Linked DNA regions of Undibacterium sp. KW1. The protein of the gene in region 3 interacts with the protein of the main gene of each other region in a pairwise test. Links are inferred from orthologs where the notes say so. Each region holds a gene or a part of one and is shown on either strand. Other genes may lie near its edges. The genes, in order: UNDKW_RS13545, UNDKW_RS10855, dnaE and dnaQ.

Region 1 (3,613 bases), 670 kb from region 3 along the record:
GCCTTTCCTTTGAAAGACATACAAAGCAGCAGCTTCAGCAGCTTCCGGCAAAATGCAGATGGCTCACTAAGCGCCTTGTCGCAAGTGAAAATCACCAGGCAAAATCCTGTGCCTGCCTGGATTATTGATGTCAGCAAGATCAAGGGCAAGTTATTGCAAGCCAGGTTCGGTATAGCTGAACAGGTAGATGGCATGTTTGGCTTCACGCTGGAAAGCAGTGATGACCTGAAAAACTGGCAATCGCTGGGTAGCGAACAATTGGTGCAATTGCGTCATCAGGGTTCCATGTTGCAGAATCTTGGCATCAGGCTACACCATGTCAGTGCGCAGTATTTGCGCCTGCGCTGGAATAATCCTGCAGATGCACCCTGGCTGGACAGCGTTATCATAGACAGCCAGCAAGAAGTCTATACACCACCGATTTTGCAATGGAGTAAGCCAATTCCGGTGAGGGCTTGTGGTGCAAATTATTGTGATTATTCCATCCCGGACAACACGCCCATAGACAGCCTGCGTTTGCTGGTGAGCGAGCCTAACACCCTGTTACATATCACAGTGCTGGCGCAGGTGACGACGACAACTGCGCCGGTGTCCTCTTATCATCACAGACATAGTCCGCTATATCCTCTGCATGTCTTAAGGAATCAGAAGCGTAATGCTGAAGTGCAGGTAGTAGATCAACAAGTCTGGTTGAATGACAGCATGGTTTATAAAATCAATCTGCAGAATGGTGAAGTGAAGTCACCTGATTTGCTCTTGGATGGTGCCAGTTATAAGACTTTGCGCTTGCGAACCGATAGCCCATTCAGCAAGTTGCGCAAAACCCTGCCTGAGATACAGATCGCCAGCTTACCGCGCAGGCTGGTTTTTCTGGCGCGCGGCAAACCGCCTTACCAACTCGAATGGGGAATGGAGAACAAAGAGGGGGCTGCAATACCTTTGACAACGCTCATTCCCAAAATGGATTTGAGTAAGCCAGTGCAGGCCGATATCGCCAGTGTGGAAATTGCCGACTATGTCGCACCTCAGCCTGTGGTCAAACCAGTCGCTGAGAAGACACCCGCCAAAGAGCACAAACCCTGGTTATGGGCGGCATTAGGTGTTGGTTTATTATTATTGGGCGGGATGGTATGGTCCCTGCTGAAGAATATGTCAGAAGATAAGGCAAAGACCTGAGTATTTGCTCAGGTATTAAATGCTTTGCAGGCGCTGCAAGGCGTCTTGCAGGGTAGTATCCTGCTTGGCAAAGCAAAAACGCACGATGCCAGATTCCTTGCCTTGCTGATAAAAAGCAGAAACCGGGATGGCTGCCACACCAATCTCAGTCGTCAGCCAGCGGGCAAATTCCAGTTCAGTCATGTCGGAAACTGCTGAATAATCAACAGACTGGAAATAAGTGCCAGCACATGGCAGCAAGCGCAAGCGTGAATTGGCCAGGCCAGCCCTGAACAGGTCACGTTTCTCTTGATAAAAGTCCGATAGCTCCAGATACGGGGCAGGCTTGCTCATATACTGCGCCAATCCCACCTGCATAGGTGTATTGACGGTAAAGACATTGTATTGATGGACCTTGCGGAACTCTGCCATCAGTGCTGCCGGTGCCGTTACATAGCCAACTTTCCAGCCTGTCACATGATACGTCTTACCAAAGCTGGAAATGATAAAGCTGCGCTCTGCCAGCTCAGGGTAGCGCGACAGCGATTCGTGGCGCTGACCATCAAACACCATGTGCTCATATACCTCGTCGGATGCAATCAATACCCTGGTATCACGCACGATATCGCTCAAAGCGGCGATATCATCCACACTTAGTACCGACCCGGTAGGGTTATGCGGTGAATTCAGCATCAGCAAACGGGTCTTGTCAGTGATGCTGGCTTTTACTTTTTCCCAGGGGATGGCATAGCCATTTGTCCCCAATTCCATACTGACAAACACCGGCACACCGCCTGCTAGCTTGATACTGGATACATAGCTGTCATACGCAGGTTCTATGACAATGACTTCATCACCTGCATGTACGCAGGCCAGCAAGATCGTCAAAATACCCTGGGTCGCGCCAGCAGTGACGGTGATTTCAGTATTCACATCATAAGCATGACCATAGATGTTCTTGATCTTGGTGGCTATTTGCTCGCGCAACTGCGGCATGCCTGGCATGGGCGGATATTGATTGTAATTATCCGTCATGGCCTGTGCTACCAGGGCAGGCAGAGCAGGGTCGCAGCTAAAGTCAGGGAAGCCCTGACCAAGATTGACCGCTTTTTTCTCTGCTGCCAGGGCAGACATCACTGAAAAGATGGTGGTGCCCACTTCGGGCAATTTAGACTCAGGTACGAAGCGGGCAGTAGTCGTCATCAGTGAAACTCTTCAAAAACTATAAGCGATTGATATAAAACGATTATTTTGTACCAAACAAACGGTCCCCGGCATCGCCCAGGCCAGGCACGATATAACCATGTTCATTGAGATGGTCATCAATTGAAGCAGTCACGATAGGTACATCAGGATGGGCCGCATTCATGACCTTGATACCTTCCGGGGCAGCCAGCAGGCACACGAACTTGATCGTCGTCGCGCCACGCAGTTTCAGGCGGGAAATGGCGGCAGCGGCTGAGTTGCCAGTTGCCAGCATGGGGTCAACCACGATCACCAGGCGGTCTGCGATATCTTCTGGCACTTTGAAGTAATACTCGACCGGTTCCAGTGTTTCTGGGTCACGGTACAGACCGATATGGCCTACGCGCGCATTTGGCAGCAAATCCAGCATGCCATCCAAAATACCATTGCCAGCGCGCAAGACTGAGATCACGCACAACTTCTTGCCACTGATGGTTGGTGCATCAATGGTGGTAATCGGCGTTTCGATCTTGACCAGTTCAATAGGCAGGTCACGGGTGACTTCATACGCCAGCATCTGGCTGATTTCACGCAACAGACGGCGGAAATTATCCGTCGGCGTGTCTTTGCTGCGCATCAGCGTCAGTTTGTGTTGCACCAGTGGGTGTCTGATTTCGGTAACGAGTTCGTTCAAGGTAATTCTCCGGCAATGTTGAGTTGACCGCTATTTTACGTCCCAGCCAGCATTAAGGGAAACGGATAAATCAGGAATTGAGGTGTTTTTCCACTTCTGCTCCAGCCATCGTCAAATTTTTCTTGATTGATAATCCAGTATAAGAAGTTCCGGCATGGCAGGGCCCGCGATGACGGTGAACGACTATCAGATCAGGAGTGCAGAAATGGACAGCAATCAGGCGTTGTTAAATAAATTATCTCTGGGAGATTACTCCCTCGATCGCCATGGCGACCGCAAGGACAATTATTTGCCACCAGAAGAGGCAATTGAGTCCAATACCCGCATCGATGTGAAAGGTATTCGTGAAGCCATCGCACGGGTAGAGGCAGAAGCCAGGGCCACCGTAGCAGCGGAAACAAGGCTGAAAGCAGAATCCCAAGCCAGGGCGCTGGCAGAAACCAGGGCGCAGGCAGAAGCAGAATCCGCCGAACTGGCTCAGCGCAAACTGGCATTGGAACAAGAAGCTATCGCCGGCGCGCAGGCAAAACTGATGGCAGAACGCCAGTCACGCGCCGCCAGTGAAGCCAGAATAGCTGC
Region 2 (3,783 bases), 1.3 Mb from region 3 along the record:
TATGTCTTTTGGGCCTATGCCATCAAGCGGAGAAAGCCGCCCCATGAGCACAAAGTACAGACCCTTGTAGGTCATGGTCTGCTCTATCATCATCTGGTCTGAGGGTGTTTCTACCACACACAGCAGGCTGGTATCGCGCACCGCATCCAGACAGGTTTCACAGACTTCGCTCTCGCTGAAGGTATTGCAGGATGCACAATGCTGTATCCGCTCAACCGCGTGAGTCAGCGCCATACCAAGGATGGCGGCGCCTTCCCTGTCATGTTGCAGCAAGTGATAAGCCATGCGCTGCGCAGACTTTGGCCCAACACCGGGTAAGCGGCGCAATGCCTCAGACAAGGCTTCCAGACTACCGAGTTTTTTCACACTCAGAATGGCATCTTGAAGCCGGGTGGCAAAGGCATGCCAGCTGTCAGTGCGGACATTTTTTCTTGTGAAGTGGCTTCTGCCTTGCGTACTGCATCATTGAATGCAGCAGCAACCAGGTCTTCCAGCATGTCCTTGTCATCACCCAGCAGAGATGGATCGATGGTAACGCGCTTGACATCATTCTTGCAGGTCATGACGACCTTGACCAAGCCAGCACCAGCCTGGCCTTCTACTTCTACCAGGCCCAATTGATCCTGGGCTTTTTTCATATTGTCCTGCATTGCCTGGGCTTGTTTCATCAGGCCAGCTAATTGATTCTTCATCATAAAATTTCTCCGAAAATAAAAATGGAATATTGATTAAATTTGGTCACGCGGACTTGCATTATTTTTGCATATCACCGACATCAGACCGGCCTTATGCTACCCGTGACGATAGTGGCACCAAATTCACGCATCAAAGTCTGCACGAAACTGTCGCCCTGTATGGATTTTTCTGCCTGTTGCTGGCGCACTTCACGCTCAGCCACAGCCTGTGCGTTGGCTGTATGCTCAACCGCACCTATCTCGGTTTCTACCCGTATGTTTTTTTCAAAACGCTCAGTCAGGGCTGCACTAAGTTTTTCTACACTGCCCGAAGACAGGAGAGTCGCCAAAGGCAGGCGCAGGCGGAACACATGAGCATTACCATCCTGCTTGCAACTGACCAGCTCACTTTGCTGTGTCATTTGCTGCGCTACACCACGCACTGGCAAACTGGCAGCCAGCGTAGGCCAATGACCATCCCAGTTCAACTCAGGGACTGGCGCATTCGCGATCAGGCGATCAGCAATCAGGGTGATCGATTCCCTAGGCTTGACCGCTTCTGCAGCGGCGGCTTGCGGTTCCTGGTCAACAGATGCAGCAAATGCAGCAGCATCAGCTAGCACGGCCACTTCAACTTGCGCGGCTTGCTCCTGCTGCACAATAGGGGCAGAAGCAGGAGCAATCAATCGTGGTTGCATCGCCAGTTTTGCAGGCTCTGCATCGAAGAACATTTCTTCATCCCAGGGTGGCGGCATATCATCCATACCCATGGATTGCATATCCTGCTCGGCAATCAAAGGCGCGGGCGCAGACACTGGCTGGGAAGGCTTGACTAATGGCTGTGCGGACGGCGGTGCGACTTTGACAGTTGGCGTGGCAGCCGGAGTAACCGGAGCGACCAGGGCCACGGGCGCAATCACAGCCTTGACTTGTGGTGCTGGCGCAGCTTCAAACTGAGCAGAGCGGGCTGGCGTACCGCCCTTGGCACCTGCACGCGCAGCAGCCAGGGCCGCCATGACAGGGCTTACCCGGGCACCATTAGCTGGCACTGGTGCTGGTGCGGGCGCATCTATTTTTTCCTGTACTACCGGTTTCGCTACTTCTGCAGCAACTCTGGCAGGCGCAACTGCCTGTACTGCGCTTGCGAGCGGTGCGGAGCCACTGACATTTACGACTGCAGGACCGGGAGCAGGAGCAGAACCGGGACGACCAGCGCTTTGCGAGGGAGCCTGATTGTTAACATGATTCACTGGCAAAGCCGGACGCCCACCAGCCGGTGGTGTACCGGCGGGCGGCTGCGCCCATTGCTCACCACTGACAGGTTTGAACGCCAGCATGCGCAACAGCGTCATGCTGAAGCCTGCATATTCATCAGGAGCCAGTGCCAGCTCGTTACGGCCATGTACTGCAATTTGATAAAACAGCTGTACTTCTTCTTTGGCAAAGCTTTGTGCCAGACGCAAAACCTGCTCACGCTCGGGAATATCTTCTGCCACTGCCGCAGGCACCATTTGCGCCACGGCGATCTGGTGCAACAAACTACCCAGGTCTTGCAGGGCAGCTTTATACGACAGGCTGCGCGCTGCCATTTCGTCGGCAACATCCAGCAAGGCCTTGCCATCCTGGGCCAGCAAAGCATCCAGAAGACGTATCAGATAAGACTGGTCCAGCGCACCCAGCATGCCTTGCACGGCATCAAGGCTGACTTTACCGGCAGCATAGGCAATTGCCTGATCAGTCAGCGACAAGGCATCACGCATGGAACCATGGGCACCCTGCGCCAGCAAACGCAAGGCAGGCAATTCAAATTCGATTTGCTCTTGTCCCAGAATGTTTTCCAGATGGCCAACGATGTGGCCAGGCGGCATTTGTTTGAGATTGAATTGCAGGCAACGTGACAAGACCGTGACAGGGATTTTCTGCGGGTCTGTCGTTGCCAGAATGAATTTGACGTGCTCAGGCGGCTCTTCCAGCGTTTTCAACATGGCGTTGAAAGCGTGGTTGGTCAGCATGTGCACCTCGTCTATCATATAGACTTTAAAGCGTGCATTGGACGGTGCATAAATCGCCTGTTCGAGCAGCGAGGCCATTTCATCGACACCACGGTTAGAGGCGGCATCCATTTCTATATAGTCAACAAAGCGCCCGGCATCAATTGCCGTACAGGCTTCGCAAACACCGCAAGGATGGGCAGTAATGCCGGTCTCACAGTTAAAGGATTTGGCGAGGATACGTGACAGCGTCGTCTTGCCGACACCACGGGTACCGGTAAACAAATAGGCGTGATGCAGCCGCTGCTGCTCTAGCGCATGCGATAAGGCACGGACCACGTGCTCTTGCCCCACCAGAGTTTCAAAACTCTTGGGGCGATATTTTCGGGCGAGGACTTGATAGGACATCCCGCGATTTTACCTTATTCGGGCACTCTGATCAGTGATTTGCAGATATCCCAACACCAAGTTTTTCATCTGGGCAAGAAATTCAGGCTCTTGCAGGCTTTGTGGGGACAACATCAGGGTCTGATACAGGACACCGTAGACAGCCGCATGGACGATCGCCGGGCTGGTATCGGGATACAGCGCACGGTCTGAGCTTGCCGCAAAAGCAGATTCCCAGATATCAACAACCTGCCCATACAAAGCGCTATAGGCTTCCATATTGGAAATTTGCCGCTCCAGGAAAATCAGGGCTGACCACTCCTCGGTCTTGTCGGCATGCAAGAGTATGATGCGCTCCAGCAGATCCGTGACGATGTCTTGCAAGGGCTGACCGTGTTGCAACTCTACCCAGTTGCGCATCTGCGCGCCTATATTCTTCATGCGTTCATGGATGCAGTGCGCCGCTATCGATTTCTTGCCAGGGAAGTATTCATACAAGGTACCCAGACCTACGCCAGCAACCAAAGCGATATCGCGCATGGTCAGATCGGCATAGCTTTTTTCGACCAAAAGCCGAACAAAGGCATCGAGGATTGCCAATTGTGTCATTTTTGAGCGTTGCTGCACTGGCTTGCGGCGTAGTTTCAAAGGGCTGGCAGTCTCGCTCATGGTGTTTCTTGTTTTATAAGTTCAGGTACTTGGGGGAATGCTAAAAGGCGAACATCTTGATT
Region 3 (4,810 bases):
TGACCATGCCATGATAGGCGACCGTGCTGTCTGCTGAGTAATAGGGATCGGCATGGTAAGCCACATACATGCCTGGTACCAGGCGAAAAATCTCGGACAAGTCCCAGGCACCAGAGTCCTTGATCATCTGCCTGTCTATGATGGTGACTGCGACTGGTGCTTCATTGATGGGTTGTGACAGGCGCGAGGCGGACAGCACCACAGGTACGTCATCCAGAAAAATCGATTCTTCTCCGCCGCCGGCCAGTACTACCTGATGCATTAGGGAAAAAAGCAGGGCAGCGCAGCCAGCACGCCCGTAAGAGCGCTTGCCAGAATAGTTGCTATGGATGCGGAGTTTTTCTTCTGCTAACAAGTTATGCCCCAGAGCCAGAAAATGCATTGATTTAGAGTAACACAGCAGAGGCTGGCGAATGTAGCTTAAATGCAAAGACGAGAGTCACAAGACCTATTTACATTCCTGAATTTGTTGTTTTTAGGGCTCAGATTTTTTGGACATGGGGCCTTATTTGGAATTTGCATAATAGGCAAATTAAAACCTTATTTATTGTCGGCATGATGAATTAGCTTGTGCGAATGCTCATTAAATTAAAGTTAAATTAATATAAATTGCATATTTGAAAACTTTAGCAAGGCAAAGCTTCTGATCAGCTTGGGCAACAGGTAGAATAGCGGTATGACTACAGAATTAATTACCTCCCCTGAAGCGACCACCGAAGTTGTCGTCAGCAAGCCCTACGAGCCTGCCTTTGTCCATCTGCGCATCCACTCTGAATATTCGATAGTCGATGGCCTGGTGCGTATTGATGATGTTATCAAGGCAGCAGTCAAAGACAAACAGCCTGCAATGGCAATTACTGACCTGGCGAATTTGTTCGCCATGGTGAAATTTTATAAAGCCGCACGCGGCAAGGGCATGAAGCCTATCGCCGGTTGCGATGTGTGGATCAGCAATGATGTCGATCGTGACAAACCATCCCGGTTGCTGTTGCTGGTCAAGAACAAGCTGGGGTATTTGCAGTTATGCGAATTGCTGGCACAGGCCTGGCTGACGAACCAGCACAAGGGGCGTGCAGAAATCCGCTATGAATGGTTGCAGAGTATTTTTGAAGAAGGTAAGGGTGGTGGCCTGATCGCCATCTCTGGCGCGCATTTTGGTGATGTCGGCGTTGCTATCGACAATGGCAATCTTGATTTGGCAGAACAAAACGCCAGGCGCTGGTCCAGTATTTTCCCCAATCATTTTTATATAGAAATACAAAGAGCAGGCCAGGCGAACATGGACAATCATGTGCGTGCTGCCGTGGCCCTGGCTGGCAGGCTCAAATTGCCGGTGGTGGCAACCCATCCTGTGCAATTCATCAGCAAAGACGATTACACCGCCCATGAAGCACGCGTCTGTATTGCCGAGGGCGATATGCTCGCCAATGGCCGCCGCGTGCGCAGGTTCAATGAACAGCAATGCTTCAAGACCCAGGCCGAGATGGCAGAATTGTTTGCCGACTTGCCAGCCGCACTGCGCAATTCAGTTGAAATCGCCAAGCGCTGTAACCTGATGCTGGAACTGGGTAAGCCGAAGCTGCCGGATTTTCCTACGCCTGAGGGCATGACCATCAATGACTTTTTGGAGCATGAATCCCGGCGTGGTCTCGAGTTTCGCCTCAATCAAATTTTCCCGAATGAAGAAAAGCGCGAGAAAGAGCGTGCCCGTTATGAGGCGCGCCTGAAGTTTGAAACCGACACCATTATCAAGATGGGTTTCCCGGGTTACTTCCTCATCGTTGCTGACTTTATCCAGTGGGCCAAGAACAATGGCGTGCCGGTAGGGCCGGGCCGTGGTTCTGGTGCCGGTTCCCTGGTTGCGTATTCATTGCTGATCACCGATCTTGATCCTTTGCAGTACAACCTGCTGTTCGAGCGTTTCCTGAACCCGGAGCGGGTATCCATGCCCGACTTTGATATTGACTTTTGCCAGGAAGGCCGCGACAAGGTTATTCAGTACGTGAAAGACCGTTATGGCAAAGAAGCGGTGTCGCAGATTGCCACCTTCGGTACCATGGCTGCCAAGGGCGCGATACGCGACATCGGCCGCGTGCTGGACTTTGGCTACATGTTCTGCGATGGCGTCTCCAAACTGATCCCGTTCAAACCGGGCAAACAAGTCACGATAGCCGAGGCGATTGTAGAAGAACCCTTGCTGGCTGAGCGTCAGGAAAACGAAGAAGAAGTCAAAACCCTGCTCGACCTGGCGCAACAGGTAGAAGGCATCACCCGTAATATCGGTATGCATGCCGGTGGTGTATTGATTGCACCAGGCAAGCTCACAGATTTTTGCCCGTTGTATACCCAGGGCGGTGATTCTGGAGTGGTGTCGCAATACGATAAAGACGACGTCGAGGCTGTGGGCCTGGTCAAGTTCGACTTTTTGGGCTTGACCACCTTGACCATTCTCGACAGGGCAGTGCGCTATATCAAGATGATGGACCCGGCCATGGCCGACTTTGATCTGGCCAAATTGCCACTGGATGACAGGGCGTCTTATGATTTGCTGACCAAGGCCAAGACCGTGGCTGTGTTCCAGCTGGAAAGCCGCGGCATGCAAGGCATGCTGAAAGATGCGCGTCCTGACCGCTTTGAAGACATTATCGCGCTGGTGGCTTTGTACCGCCCTGGCCCTATGGACCTGATCCCGGATTTCTGCAAACGCAAGCACGGTGAGAAATTCGATTATCCTGATCCCCGTACCGAAGGCATTTTGTCTGAAACCTACGGCATCATGGTGTATCAGGAGCAGGTTATGCAGATGGCCCAGGTGGTCGGTGGCTACTCACTCGGCGGTGCCGATTTGCTGCGCCGTGCCATGGGTAAGAAAAAAGCAGAAGAGATGGCCGAGCATCGCCAGATTTTCCGTGACGGTGCAGCCAAGGATGGTTTGCCGCAAGAAAAAGCCGACGAGATTTTCGATTTGATGGAAAAATTCGCGGGCTATGGTTTTAATAAATCCCATGCTGCCGCGTATGCCTTGCTGTCTTATCACACCGCTTATCTGAAGGCGCATCATGCCGCTGCTTTCATGGCAGCCAATATGTCGCTGGCCATGGATGATACCGACAAGGTCAAAATCCTGGTCGAAGATGCGATTGATATCTGCAAGCTCAAAATGCTGCCGCCAGATATCAATCTGTCCGATTATCGTTTCATGCCAGTTGCCGAACCTGGCAAAAAATCCAGCCAGATACGCTATGGCATGGGCGCCGTCAAAGGCTCGGGCCAGAATGCGATAGAAAGCATCATCACTGCGAGAAAAGAAGGCGGACCATTTAAGGATTTGTTTGATTTCTGTAAACGCGTCGATAAACGGCAGGTCAACCGTCGAACGGTAGAGTCACTGATACGTGCCGGTGCCATGGATTGCCTGGGCAAAGACCGTGGCGTCTTGCTGGCTACCGTCGATTTTGCAATGGAAGCAGCGATGCAGGCAGAAGCCGCAGCAAACCAGGTCAGCCTGTTTGGTGATGACGATGATTTGATCGCGCCACCAGATTACCTGGATGTACCGCCGTGGACAGACAAGAAGCGCCTGACCGAAGAAAAACTGGCGCTGGGCTTTTACCTGTCCGGTCATCTGTTTGATTCTTATGCGCCAGAAGTGCGCCAGTTCATCAAGACCACTCTTGCCAAGCTGGAACCTTCACGCGACTTGCGCCTGATTTGCGGCATCATTACCGGTGTGCGCACCCAGATGACACAGCGCGGCAAGCTGCTCATCGTCAGCCTTGATGATGGCACTGCCGTGGTTGAGGTGACGGTGTATAGCGAACTCATGGAAGAGTTCAAATCCTTGTTCAAGGAGGATGAATTCCTCGCTGTTCTGGGCAAAGTGTCGGAAGACAGGTTCTCTGGCGGCTTGCGTATCTCGGCTGAAAAAGTCATGGACATAGGCCGTGCCCGCGTGCAGTTCTCGCAAGGTTTGCGTCTGACGCTGACATCGACTGCAGACACGAAAAAACTGCAAGAGATGCTGAAACCACATTTGAACGCCGATGGTTGCCCGGTATTGATACGTTATCAGAACGCCAATGCCAGTGCTGAGCTGTATCTGTCTGACCAGTGGCGGGTGAACCCGGATGATGTCTTGCGTCAGAACCTGGGTGAATGGCTATCCATGAAAAACGTCAAAATTGAATACGCCTGATTCCATGGATACCAGTAGTGTATTGCCAGCGCGTGGTGGTTCGCCGCAGGCAGAGCCGCAAACCGGCTGGCGCCAGTCCTTGCCGCATCAGATACTGACAGGCTTGCCGCTGACCCTGTTTTTCCCGGTTGGTGTCATGTATGCCGGTGTGCTGCTGTTTTATATCAGTTTGCTGGTGTCCGGTGGCTACCTGAAGAAGATGCACAGGATCAGGCAAAGCGCCATGTTGCTGCCGGTACTTGGCCTTAGCCTGGTGAGTATCGTGCTGGCGGCAATGCAGGATATCCCGCCAGAAATCAGTAAAGAATTCTGGCCGGGGTTTGTGCATTACCAGACGTATTTGTTTCTCTTGCCTTTTCTGACCGTGACTGCGGGCGTGTGGCAAAGGCGGGCGATGTATGTTTTCTTTGCTGGTGCAGTGCTGGCGGCAACGCTGTTTGTTGCCAATTTTTTCCATCTCTTGCCGGTCAATACGGTATTTCGCAGCTATGTGATTTATGAGGGTAATAAATCCATCTTGCTGGGCATATTGATGGCGATTGCTGCCGCCTGGATGTTGCATGATTTGCGCAGTCACCGCGACCACCTGGTCTGGCGTGTACTGGCAATCGTGTA
Region 4 (3,735 bases), 600 kb from region 3 along the record:
ACGGGCGAAGAAAGCACTCCGCCATCTGGTAGGAATTTGCCTTTACGGGTTTTTGATGACGCTACCTCCAAGGCTCCTCCTGAATTTTATGCCACCATTTCCAGTGTGGCCTCCGCATCTTTTGCTTTTTTTGTTTTACCTGCCCGTGACGGGACGTGACATAAACCACAAGCATAATCATCATGCAAATCCAGGCTATGCGCAACAAAATGCCCACCGCATTTGCAACATTTTGCAAAACTCAGCATTTTCCCCTCAAAGAAGCGCACCAGAGTCCAGGCACGTGTCAGGGATAAGACAGGCTCTTCACCAGCAGGAACAGGCACCTGCTCCAGATACAGGCGGTATGCCTTGATGACAGCATCTATACCATCAACACCAGCATGCTCACGCAAATACTTATGGATGTTCATGAACAGGGAAGAATGGATATTTGGCTGCCAGGTAATAAACCAGTCAGCAGAAAAAGGCAGCATGCCTTTTGGAGGGGATACCCCTTTCAACTCCTTGTATATCTTCAGCAGACGCTCACGCGACAAGGATGTCTCAGATTCCAGCAACTGCAACCTGGCACCCAGATTGACCAATTCAATTGCCAATTGAATTTCGTGAGCCTCGTTTACTACGCTTTTGCTTGCCATGATATTTCTCCGTCCGCTTCGATTCAATGCCTGACAAATTAATGGATTTCTTCAACTGGCTGACCAGCCATCAAAATCGCAGCATGGGAATGCGCAAGCGCACGCTCCTTGTTGTAATTTGTCAACATGCACAAAATGGAACTATCTTCGAAGCGGAAGCGCGCCAACATCATGTTGGAGCCAGCCAGCTTCAAGATCTGGGCATTATTCAAACCTTCGATCAGGTCTGCAATTTCTTTACCAATACCCAAACGGAAAATAGCGGTCGCTTTATCAGCGCGAATCATTTGTTGTGCCAACATCAAATAACTCAAATTGGCATCCCGAATCTCGGCCATCATATCGTTCTGCGTCATTTTCCCACCCTCCAGTTTTGTTATCAGCGGCATGTTTGCGTTGCCAGTGAGATACATTGTGCAGGCTGGCCAAAAGTGGCTGTATAAGCGGGATTCCGTATTTAAAGCAAGAATAAAACGACGACATGCCGTAGGAAAATATCCTACAGGCACATTTAGACATCTACAAAATTAAATTCCGTAGAAAACAGATTTTTATTTTTTCAAACCAGCAAAATCGAGCAATTCGAAAAAATTTAATAAAAACAAAGACTTACGCATAAATTTAGGTTTTATCGCATCGTCTTATAATCATTAACGGCAGCACTTTAGAAAACTTTAGGGAAAATTTAAAAATATTTTCGATTTATTTTCATGAGCTTGTAACGGCAACAAATTGTGAAATCTTTAGGGTTGCCCCCAAAAAAAATCAAAAAAAAATCACCTGTTTGCAACAGGTGATTAGTTTTGGGTCGATTACTTGGCTATTTAAGTTATTGCTTCCAGCATTTATTGTCTTTCATGCATATCAATAAGACCATGAACCTGGTTTATTTCCTACAAAGTCGCATGCCAGATGCATTTGTCTTTAATCTGCTTATCCAGCCCTGTCAGGAGTTTTTCGTGCTCACCCATCTCTTCTTCCGTGGCCATCAATACAGCAATCTCGCCAACCGGCATATCAAAAGCCACGACCTCCTGCACTTTTGGCGCATCGTCTTCTTCTACTTCAATCTCAAAGCTATTCTGTCCGCGTGACATTGCCAGAAAAACATCTGCCAATAATTCAGCATCCAGCAAAGCGCCGTGCAATTTGCGGTGAGAATTCGAAATTTCATAACGGGTACAGAGCGCATCCAGCGAATTACGCTTACCCGGATGCAATTCTTTTGCCTGAACCAATGTATCAATGACACTGGGGCAATATTCTGTCAATAAGGGCAAATCCAGACGCGCGAGCTCGGCATTCAAAAATCCGATGTCAAAAGGTGCGTTATGGATAATGACTTCGGCATCTTTGATATAAGCGCAAAACTCTTCGGCAATCTCGGCGAACTTGGGCTTGTCGCTCAAAAATTCGGTGGTCAGGCCGTGAACTGCCAAAGCACCTTCTTCGGAATCTCGCTCAGGATTGATGTAGCGATGGAAATTATTACCAGTCAGCTTGCGGTTTACTAATTCTACGCAACCAATTTCTATAATGCGGTCGCCATTGCGCGCATTCAAACCCGTGGTTTCGGTATCGAGGACCAACTGCCTACGCATGTTCAATATTCCTTTAAATTACAACACTTAATTTAATCAAAAACCCAGCGCAAGGAAATGCAGGCGGCCAAGCCATCCTGGCAAAACCGACTCTGCATACCAACTCCGGCGGCAAATAATAAATCGCGGCCAACAGAAACATAAGGCAGGCGCTCCCTTTGCCAGAAAGGTATCTGCAAGGACTGATAATGGCTCTTCATGTCGCGGGTAGGCCGGTTTTCGGCAAGTTTAAGGCGCTCTCCTCCCCTGCGCAAATGCATGGTCAGCGACTGCTGCTTTAACCAGGAGGCATCCAGCCCATACTCAGCCGCATCAAAATACAGGCGGCCAGCAAACGCTGGGAAATGAATATGATCCTGCCCTTCCCAGACAAACTCCCGCAACTGGTCTTGCTCTGACACTCTCGTATTTTGCGCAGACAAATAGACGATGCTTTTATAGCGATGTATGGCGACAGTATCATGGTGTACCGTAATACGCGCATCTTCACGCCCCTCAAATAGCTGGCTTTGCATTTCCTTCAGACGTGAAGTCGTAGGCATGCGTACGCCAGCCCTTGAAAACCAGTAACGGAACAAATTATCCCTGCGCGCAGGACTCAACGCACGCATGGCAGCAATGCCCAGTCCAGCATCAGTAGAGCAACTGGCGAAATCCTGCTGAGCGACTTCAAGCATCAAATCTTGCGCAGCCTGAAAATGCGTAGCCGAACGGGCTATCCGTTCCGAGTAACCCGGTGACAGGGTGTCAAGTACCGGCATGACGCTATGGCGTATGGCATTGCGCAGATAGCGCTGGTCAGTATTTGATTCATCTTCTATATAACGCAGGCCTCGCTGACTTGCATAGGCCTCCAGCGTTGCCCGCTTTTCAGACAACAATGGCCGCCCCAGCATGACCTGGTCATGACCAAACAGATTAGGCGCACGATGACAAGCATCCATGCCTGACATGCCGGCCACTCCGCTGCCACGCAGCAATTGCAACAACAGGGTTTCTGCCTGATCATCCTGATGATGGGCTGCCAGAATCAAGGGGATGCCTGTATCTTTCGCCATTCGCCCCAAAGCTTCATAGCGCCCCTTGCGAGCAGAAGCCTCGACACCATCACCGCTGTCGCGGGCAACCTGAATACGTTGAGCATGAAAGCCGACTTCACCTGAAACGCATATAGCCCGGCAATGATCTAGCCAGGCATCTGCATTCGGGCTCAAACCATGATGGATGTGAAAAGCATGCAGTGAGATTTTGGCACGACGGCAATAATTGATTGCCAGGTCAAGCAAGACCGTAGAATCCAGACCGCCGCTATAGCCTACAGCGAGGCCATTTTGCAGATTTCCTTCACAGCAATCAGCAATAATGGCATCGAGTTTCTTTGAGAATGTTTGCTCAAGACTGGAGCAATGTTGATCTGGCCTCATTCAGCAAGTTTCGTTTCCTTAAACTTGCCATAGCTCATTAATTTTTCATGACGTGCTGCCAGCAAGTCC

What was found.
Region 1: the proteins of dnaE (region 3) and UNDKW_RS13545 interact in binary tests that used the Escherichia coli proteins (3 or more experiments, as listed by UniProt). The link is inferred for Undibacterium sp. KW1 from one-to-one orthologs.
Region 2: the proteins of dnaE (region 3) and UNDKW_RS10855 interact in binary tests that used the Escherichia coli proteins (3 or more experiments, as listed by UniProt). The link is inferred for Undibacterium sp. KW1 from one-to-one orthologs.
Region 4: the proteins of dnaE (region 3) and dnaQ interact in binary tests that used the Escherichia coli proteins (3 or more experiments, as listed by UniProt). The link is inferred for Undibacterium sp. KW1 from one-to-one orthologs.

Annotation. Positions count from the first base shown.
Region 1 is NZ_AP018439.1:3,009,484-3,013,096, reverse strand. What follows is about bases 276-3,135. They hold UNDKW_RS13545 (pyridoxal phosphate-dependent aminotransferase), read right to left. Parts: upstream 2,359-3,135; coding sequence 1,192-2,358; downstream 276-1,191. Other genes in these bases: upp (uracil phosphoribosyltransferase), read right to left, coding at 2,402-3,034; UNDKW_RS13550 (DUF3999 family protein), read left to right, coding at 276-1,176. Also shown: more of UNDKW_RS13550, read left to right, coding at 1-275; UNDKW_RS13535 (hypothetical protein), read left to right, coding at 3,240-3,613. UniProt on the Escherichia coli protein: Shows aminotransferase activity with methionine and histidine as substrates, and to a lesser extent also with phenylalanine.
Region 2 is NZ_AP018439.1:2,417,217-2,420,999, reverse strand. What follows is about bases 425-3,454. They hold UNDKW_RS10855 (DNA polymerase III subunit gamma/tau), read right to left. Parts: upstream 3,074-3,454; coding sequence 776-3,073; downstream 425-775. Other genes in these bases: UNDKW_RS10850 (TetR/AcrR family transcriptional regulator), read right to left, coding at 3,083-3,454; UNDKW_RS10860 (YbaB/EbfC family nucleoid-associated protein), read right to left, coding at 425-695. Outside these bases: recombination mediator RecR, read right to left, coding at 1-366; more of UNDKW_RS10860, read right to left, coding at 369-424; more of UNDKW_RS10850, read right to left, coding at 3,455-3,721. UniProt on the Escherichia coli protein: Part of the beta sliding clamp loading complex, which hydrolyzes ATP to load the beta clamp onto primed DNA to form the DNA replication pre-initiation complex.
Region 3 is NZ_AP018439.1:3,678,516-3,683,325, reverse strand. The notes cover bases 339-4,395. They hold dnaE (DNA polymerase III subunit alpha), read left to right. Parts: upstream 339-676; coding sequence 677-4,195; downstream 4,196-4,395. Other genes in these bases: UNDKW_RS16475 (O-antigen ligase), read left to right, coding at 4,200-4,395; UNDKW_RS16485 (TonB-dependent siderophore receptor), read right to left, coding at 339-355. Also shown: more of UNDKW_RS16485, read right to left, coding at 1-338; more of UNDKW_RS16475, read left to right, coding at 4,396-4,810. UniProt on the Escherichia coli protein: DNA polymerase III is a complex, multichain enzyme responsible for most of the replicative synthesis in bacteria. This DNA polymerase also exhibits 3' to 5' exonuclease activity. The alpha chain is the DNA polymerase catalytic subunit.
Region 4 is NZ_AP018439.1:3,076,787-3,080,521, forward strand. Bases 389-3,370 are described here. They hold dnaQ (DNA polymerase III subunit epsilon), read right to left. Parts: upstream 2,243-3,370; coding sequence 1,535-2,242; downstream 389-1,534. Other genes in these bases: flhC (flagellar transcriptional regulator FlhC), read right to left, coding at 389-641; flhD (flagellar transcriptional regulator FlhD), read right to left, coding at 680-997; tilS (tRNA lysidine(34) synthetase TilS), read right to left, coding at 2,275-3,370. Outside these bases: UNDKW_RS13825 (class I SAM-dependent methyltransferase), read right to left, coding at 1-71; more of flhC, read right to left, coding at 87-388; more of tilS, read right to left, coding at 3,371-3,666; UNDKW_RS13850 (acetyl-CoA carboxylase carboxyltransferase subunit alpha), read right to left, coding at 3,663-3,735. UniProt on the Escherichia coli protein: DNA polymerase III is a complex, multichain enzyme responsible for most of the replicative synthesis in bacteria. The epsilon subunit contain the editing function and is a proofreading 3'-5' exonuclease.